2 regions of the Halomonas sp. RT37 genome follow, and region 2 is predicted to be linked to the other one. Evidence: predicted binding sites of a transcription regulator. Region 2 holds the regulator's gene; the other holds the start of a gene.
What was found. The regulator FNR, encoded in region 2, switches genes on or off when oxygen is low (the NO sensors DNR and NnrR bind a similar motif). The targets are predictions, from matches to a motif close to TTGATNTANATCAA.
Positions count from the first base shown of each region.

Region 1 (3,327 bases), 1.1 Mb from region 2:
AAACAGCGCGAGGTCACCCTTGGCGCTGCCAAGGTCACCGGGATACTGATCGAATTCCAGCGCCAGGGCGGGCAGGCTTAACCACATCGCCAACAGCACGACAAGCAGGCGCAGGGGAGAAGACCAGTGGCGGGGAAAATGGCGGGGGGCTTGGGTCATGGCATGACCTCGAGGCGCAAAGCGCCCCGAGGACGCTTCGCGCACCAGGGTGGGATCAGGGCGTCAGCGACGAGAAGTAGGCGGCGATGTCGGCGATATCCTGATCCGACAGGGCCGCCGCCTGGGGCGCCATGATGGCGGACATGCCACCGCCGCGCTGACCCTCGCGATAGGCCTTGAGCGCGCTTTCCAGGTACGGAGCGTTCTGACCCGCCAGGTTGGGATAGATCGGTCCGGTGGCCTTGCCGTCGGTGCCATGGCAGGCGGCGCAGGCGCCGATCTTGGTTTCACCGGCGGCGGCGTCGCCGGCGGCCTGGGCGTTGAGACTGAACAGACAGGCGGCGCCAAGCGCGGCCAGGGGGATCCATTTCATGATGAGCGCTCCTCGGTCTTGGGGCGTGATACCTGACCCAAGCGGCGTGCTGCTTGGGTCAGGCATCACGGTCTGTGCGGGATGTCCCTTGGGACTCTCGAGTATTGGAGCGCTCAGCGACAATACCCTATGACGTTGGTCAACTTTAGGCGGGGAGAGGTACGTCTTCCGTACTATGCTTGATCGGGATCACTGGAATGGCAGGAGCATCATTGTGGTTGGCTCGCGTTTGCACTACCTCGGGCGAGAACACGCCACAGGGGCAAGCGCCGTGATGCCGCTGCCGTGATTTGATGCAGGTCATGTCTGGCTTCGTCTTGCCGGGACGTGCTGATTCGACGTGCGACAATGCCGACAGATGCCGCCGTCGGGCGGTCGTGTCACGAGGGGCCTTGTCGATGTCATCCGATGTTTTGCCGTTTCAGCGTGCGCTGGTCGAGAAGTACGACCGTCCAGGGCCGCGCTACACCTCCTATCCCACCGCGCCGCACTTCCACGACGGCTTCGGTGTCGCTGACTATCGCCAGGCGGTGGAGCGCAGCCAGCAGGGGGAGCCGAAGCCGCTGTCGGTCTACGTCCATGTGCCCTTCTGCGAAAGCCTTTGCTACTACTGTGCCTGCTCCAAGATCATTACCCACAATCGCGAGCGTGCCGCCGACTACCTGGCGCTGCTCAAGCGCGAGATCGCCCTGCAGGCGGCGCTGTTCGACGAGACCCGGGAGCTCAACCAGCTGCACCTGGGGGGGGGTACCCCGACCTTTCTGTCCAATGACCAGCTCAAGGGGCTGATCGACGCCCTGGCGCGCCACTTCCGCTTCGCCCCGGAGCAGCGCCGGGAATTCTCGCTGGAGGTGGATCCGCGTACGGTGACCCCCGCCCAGATCCATGAACTGCGCGAGATGGGCTTCAATCGTCTGAGCTTCGGCGTCCAGGACTTCGATCCGCTGGTCCAGAAGGCGGTCAACCGCGTGCAGAGCGAGGCCCAGGTGGCAGCCCTGGTGGACGCCGCCCGGGACGCCGGCTTCGCCTCGGTGTCGGTGGACCTGATCTATGGGCTGCCGCTGCAGACCCGCGACAGCTTCGACGCCACCCTGGCCAAGGTGGTGGCGCTGAGACCCGACCGCATCGCCGCCTACAGCTACGCCCACCTGCCGTCGCTGTTCAAGGCCCAGCGGCTGATCCGCGACGAGGACATGCCGCCGCCCGGGCGCAAGCTCGAGTTGCTCGAGCTGACCATCGAGCGGCTGACCCAGGCGGGCTACATCTATATCGGCATGGATCACTTTGCGCTGCCCGAGGACGAACTCAGCCGAGCCCGTCACGACGGTACCCTGCAGCGCAATTTCCAGGGCTACTCGACCCACGCTCAGTGCGACATGATCGGGCTCGGGGTCACCTCCATCGGCAAGGTCGGCGACGCCTACAGCCAGAACGTCAAGACCACCGCCGAGTACGCCGAGCACCTCGAGGCCGGGCGGCTGCCGGTGTTGCGGGGCTATCGGTTGAGCGACGAAGACCTGCTGCGTGCCGAGCTGATCACCTCGCTGATGTGTCACGGCGAGGTGCGCTTCGCCGAGTTCGAGGCCCGTCACGCTATCGACTTCCGCACGCATTTCGCCAGCGCCCTCGACCAGCTCGACGAGATGCAGGCCGACGGCTTGATCGAGATCAAGCAGCAAGCGCTCAGGGTACTGCCGGCAGGACGCCTGATGATGCGCAACGTGGCCATGGCCTTCGATGCCTACCTGGTCCCCGGCAGCGGGCGCTTCTCGCGCACCGTCTAGCCGGCTCTATCGCGGCTGCCCCGGGGCGAGACGCCCGGGGTAGCCCGCGCTACCTTTCATGCGCCAAAGCCGAATTAACGATCGGGTCTTCCATGGCCCGATTTTTCGTTTATATTGTGCCGCCGGTCGAAAATTTTACTATATCTGGTAGGGTGCCCGAGCTTATCCGGAGCGCGCATCCACCCCTTTACGACCCCGTTTATTTGCCGGTAACTTCATCGGAGACAAGCTTTCATGACCACATCCGCCAAGGCCGCCGCCCTGTCGCAGGAGGTTCCCATGCAGGGCCCCTCGTATGACATCTGGGACGCCAAGTATCGCTTGAAGGACCGCCACGGCCAGCCCGTCGACGCCGACCTTCAGGCCACCTGGGACCGCGTGGCCAAGGCGCTGGCCGCCGTCGAGGGCGACGCCGCTGACAAGTGGCTGCCGAAGTTTCGCTGGGCGCTGGAAAACGGCGCCGTGCCGGCAGGCCGGATCACCTCCAACGCCGGAGCCGAGGGCTACAAGCCCGCGGTCAGCCTGATCAACTGCACGGTATCGCGGACCATTCGCGACTCCATGCACGACATCCTCGACAGCGTGGTGGATGCGGGCATGACGCTCAAGGCCGGCTGCGGCATCGGCTACGAGTTCTCCACCCTGCGCCACAAGGGCGCCTTCGTGTTCGGCGCCGGTGCCGGCACCAACGGCCCCCTGGCGTTCATGGATATCTACGACAAGATGTGCTTTACGGTGGCCTCCGCCGGCGGCCGTCGTGGCGCCCAGATGGGCACCTTCGACGTCGGTCATCCCGACGTGCGCGACTTTATCGAGGCCAAGCGCGAGGCCGGTCGCCTGCGCCAGTTCAACCTGAGCCTGCTGATCACCGACGAGTTCATGGAAGCGGTGAAACAGGACGCCGACTGGCCGCTGGCCTTCCCGCTGCACGAGGGCGAGAAGGGCGACGTCGATGACAGCGAGCTGATCTACCGCGACTGGCCGGTGATCGAGGACGGCTACACCCAGGAC
Region 1 is NZ_CP098827.1:4,593,534-4,596,860, reverse strand. It holds gene NFG58_RS20075 (4Fe-4S binding protein) at 1-159, opposite strand, end outside; gene NFG58_RS20070 (cytochrome c) at 215-532, opposite strand; gene hemN (oxygen-independent coproporphyrinogen III oxidase) at 931-2,316, shown strand; gene NFG58_RS20060 (adenosylcobalamin-dependent ribonucleoside-diphosphate reductase) at 2,551-3,327, shown strand, end outside.
Region 1: hemN (oxygen-independent coproporphyrinogen III oxidase) is a predicted target of FNR. The motif match lies at 823-836, and genes of this name have one in related genera.

Region 2 (3,327 bases):
TACCACATCCTCGAGCGCGACACCTATTCGGTGGTGAAGGAGAAGACGCCGGAGGGCAAGACCACCTGCGCGCTCTGCTCACGCCTGCGGCGCGGCTCTCTCTATGGCTTCGCCGAGGAGATCGGGGCGACCAAGATCGCTCTGGGCCACCACCGCGAGGACATTCTCGAGACGCTGTTTCTGAACATGTTCTTCGGTGGCAGCCTCAAGGCGATGCCGCCCAAGCTGCTCTCCGACGACGGCAAGAACATCGTCATCCGTCCGCTGGCGTACTGCCGCGAGGCCGATATCCAGGCCTACAGCGAGGCGATGGAGTTCCCGATCATCCCGTGCAACCTGTGTGGTTCCCAGCCCAACCTGCAGCGCCAGGTGGTCAAGGAGATGCTGGCCGAGTGGGAGGTCAAGCATCCCGGGCGCCTCGAGAGCATGTTCAAGGCGGTGACCAATGTGGCGCCGTCGCAGCTGGCGGATCGGCAACTGTTCGACTTCGAGGGGCTGGAGGCCGTACAGGCCGAACGCCAGGCCCGGCGCATCGACGTGGTGGATGCCGGCTGATCTCGCCAGCAGCGAATGTGCATGATGCCATGACAGCGAAAGAGGCCGCATCTCCGGATGCGGCCTCTTTCTTGTCACACGCCATCTATTACGCTTTGCTTTCCAGATCCTGGATACCGGGCCCTGCCGGCCAAGCCCGGCACACTGCCGCCAGGCCCGCTCAGGTAACTTCGGTGTCGGCCAGGGTCGACAGCGCGGTCAGGTCGAGGATATTGACCTCACGTCCCGATACCGCCACCAGATCCTGCTGCTGGAAACGCCCGAGGATACGGCTGACCGTTTCCACCGCCAGCCCCAGGTGATTGCCGATGTCGGCGCGGGACATGGACAGGCGGAAGCTGAACGGTGAATAGCCGCGGCGGCGGAAGCGGTCCGACAAGCCGAGGAAGAAGCAGGCCAGGCGCTGATCGGCGGTCTTGCGTGACAGCAGCTGCATCATCCGGCGGTCTTCTCGCAGCTCCTTGCTCAGGGTGCGAAACAGCTGGGCACGCAGCTCCGGTAGGGTCTGGGTCAGCGCATCGAGGCGGTCGAAGGGAATCTCGCACACCGTGGTGGTCTCCAGCGCCACCACGCTGCCGGGATAGCGGCCGTCGTCGATGCCATCCAGGCCAACCAGTTCACTGGGCAGGAAGAAGTTGGTCAACTGAGCTTCGCCGCTGCCTTCGGTGGTGATCTGCTTGAGACTCCCCGATCGGACCGCGAAGACGCTGGTGAAGCGATCTCCCTGCTCGACCAATCGTGTGCCTTTCTTGATCGGCGGGTGACGACGGATGATGGAATCGAAGCGCTCGAGGTCGGCGGTCTCCAGCGACAGCGGAAGGCACAAGGAACTCAGGCTGCAGGACTCACAGCGAGTCTCATGCAGCATGGGACGCCGCCGATCTTGGGCCGTAGGACTCATTCGCAGCTCCTGTGGATCTGGGATCGATATTGACTGGGCCATGGGGAGAACAGACGTCGCCCGTACAGCACGTTGATGGCACTATTCTACACCCTCAGATCAGCTAAAAGTGGCGTCTACCTCTTTAGGATTAATAACTTAGAGGTAGGATGCGTCATTGATGCAGCCCAGTCCAAAGTTGCCAGACGGCAAAGGCGATGATCATGCCAGCGGCGACAAGGCGTGTTGCCCGATGCGCCAGCAGGGCCTGCATTTGTCTGGCGGCGAGGCCCGTCACCACCAGCGCCGGAAGCGTGCCAAGACCGAAGCTCGCCATTAGCAGTGCGCCCTCGAGGGGCTCGGCCCGTGCCAGGCTCCAGGCCAGCATCGAGTACACCAGGCCACAGGGCAGCCAGCCCCAGATGGCGCCCAGCGCCACCGCCTGGGGCAGACGCACCACCGGCAACAGGCGTCTGCCTGCGGGTTCCAGGTACCTCCAGAGGTGACGTCCCAGTGCCTCGACGTGACGCAGGCCTTTCCATAGATCGGCAATGTAAAGCGCCATCAGGATCAACATCAGGCTGGCGACGATCTGCATCAGGCCACGCAGGGTCGGCGAAAGGCCGATCACCGAACCCAGGGTGGCAACCAGAGCGCCCGCCACACAGTAGCTAGTGATACGACCTACATTGTAGCCGAGCACAAGTGTGCTCACCCGCCAAGGTTGACGCATGCTGGGGGGGATGGCAAAGGTCAGGGCGCTCATGATACCGCCGCACATGCCAATACAGTGTGCACCGCCGAGCAGGCCAAACACGAAGGCCGCCATCATGGGGGGCAGTTCCAGGCCGGTAGGGTTCACTCAGGCCCTCTGGACGATGGATCACGCTCGGATGTCTGCGCAGGCGTTTCGGAAGAGGAAGCGCCGTCATCGGCACCGCGAGTGTCGTCCTCATCCTCGAACAGGATGCGATAGGCGGGGCCTTCGAGGTCCTCGAACTGGTCGTTGCGCACCGCCCAGAAGAAGGCCCAGACCGCCAGGCCCAGCAGGATCAACGACAAGGGTATCAACAGGTAAAGGATGCTCATGGGCCGGGGCTTGCGGTGACGGGTGAAGGCGTCGCGGTCGGCCTGGTGCGTCCGCGCCGCAGACGCAGGGCATTGCCGATGACCAGCAACGAGCTGAGTGACATGCCGATGGCGGCAAGCCATGGGGGCACGAAGCCCAGAGCCGCTGCGGGCAGCGCCACGACATTGTAGAGCACCGACCAGGACAGATTCTGGCGAATGATGCGACGGGTCTGGCGGGCCACCTCGATGGCTTCGACGATACCCGTGAGCGGTTCGCCCAGCAATACCAGATCGGCGCGGGTGCGGGTGAGGTCGCTGGCCCCGGCCATGGCGAGGGCAAGGTCGGCGCCCGCCAGTACCGGCACGTCATTGATGCCATCACCGACCATGGCCACCTTTTCGCCCTGCGCCTGCCGCGCCTTCAAGTGCCCGAGCTTGTCCTCGGGGGAGGCCTCGCCACGCCACTGATCGACGCCCAGCGTGCGGGCCAGCTGGCCAACGTTGACGGCGCGGTCGCCCGACAGGATCTCGATGGCAAGCCCCCGCTGGGCGAGGGCGGCGAGGGTCTCGGCGGCGTCGTCACGGGGCTGATCGTCGAGCTTGAACCAGGCCTGGGGCTTGCCTTCGCAGGCCAGCAGCAGCCAAAGCCCTGCGCCAGGGAGCTCAGTAGCGGGTTGGCCCAGGCAGGCAAAACGCGGCTGGCCCAGTCGCCAGCGCCGGCCGTCGATCACGCCTTCCACGCCCTGACCCGGGTGATTGCGCAGTTCGCTGGCCTGGCAGCTGGCGTCGCGCCAGGCAGCGAAGGCACGGGCGATGGGGTG
Region 2 is NZ_CP098827.1:776,061-779,387, forward strand. It holds gene ttcA (tRNA 2-thiocytidine(32) synthetase TtcA) at 1-555, shown strand, start outside; gene fnr (fumarate/nitrate reduction transcriptional regulator Fnr) at 716-1,456, opposite strand; gene NFG58_RS03530 (sulfite exporter TauE/SafE family protein) at 1,611-2,297, opposite strand; gene ccoS (cbb3-type cytochrome oxidase assembly protein CcoS) at 2,294-2,524, opposite strand; gene NFG58_RS03540 (heavy metal translocating P-type ATPase) at 2,521-3,327, opposite strand, start outside.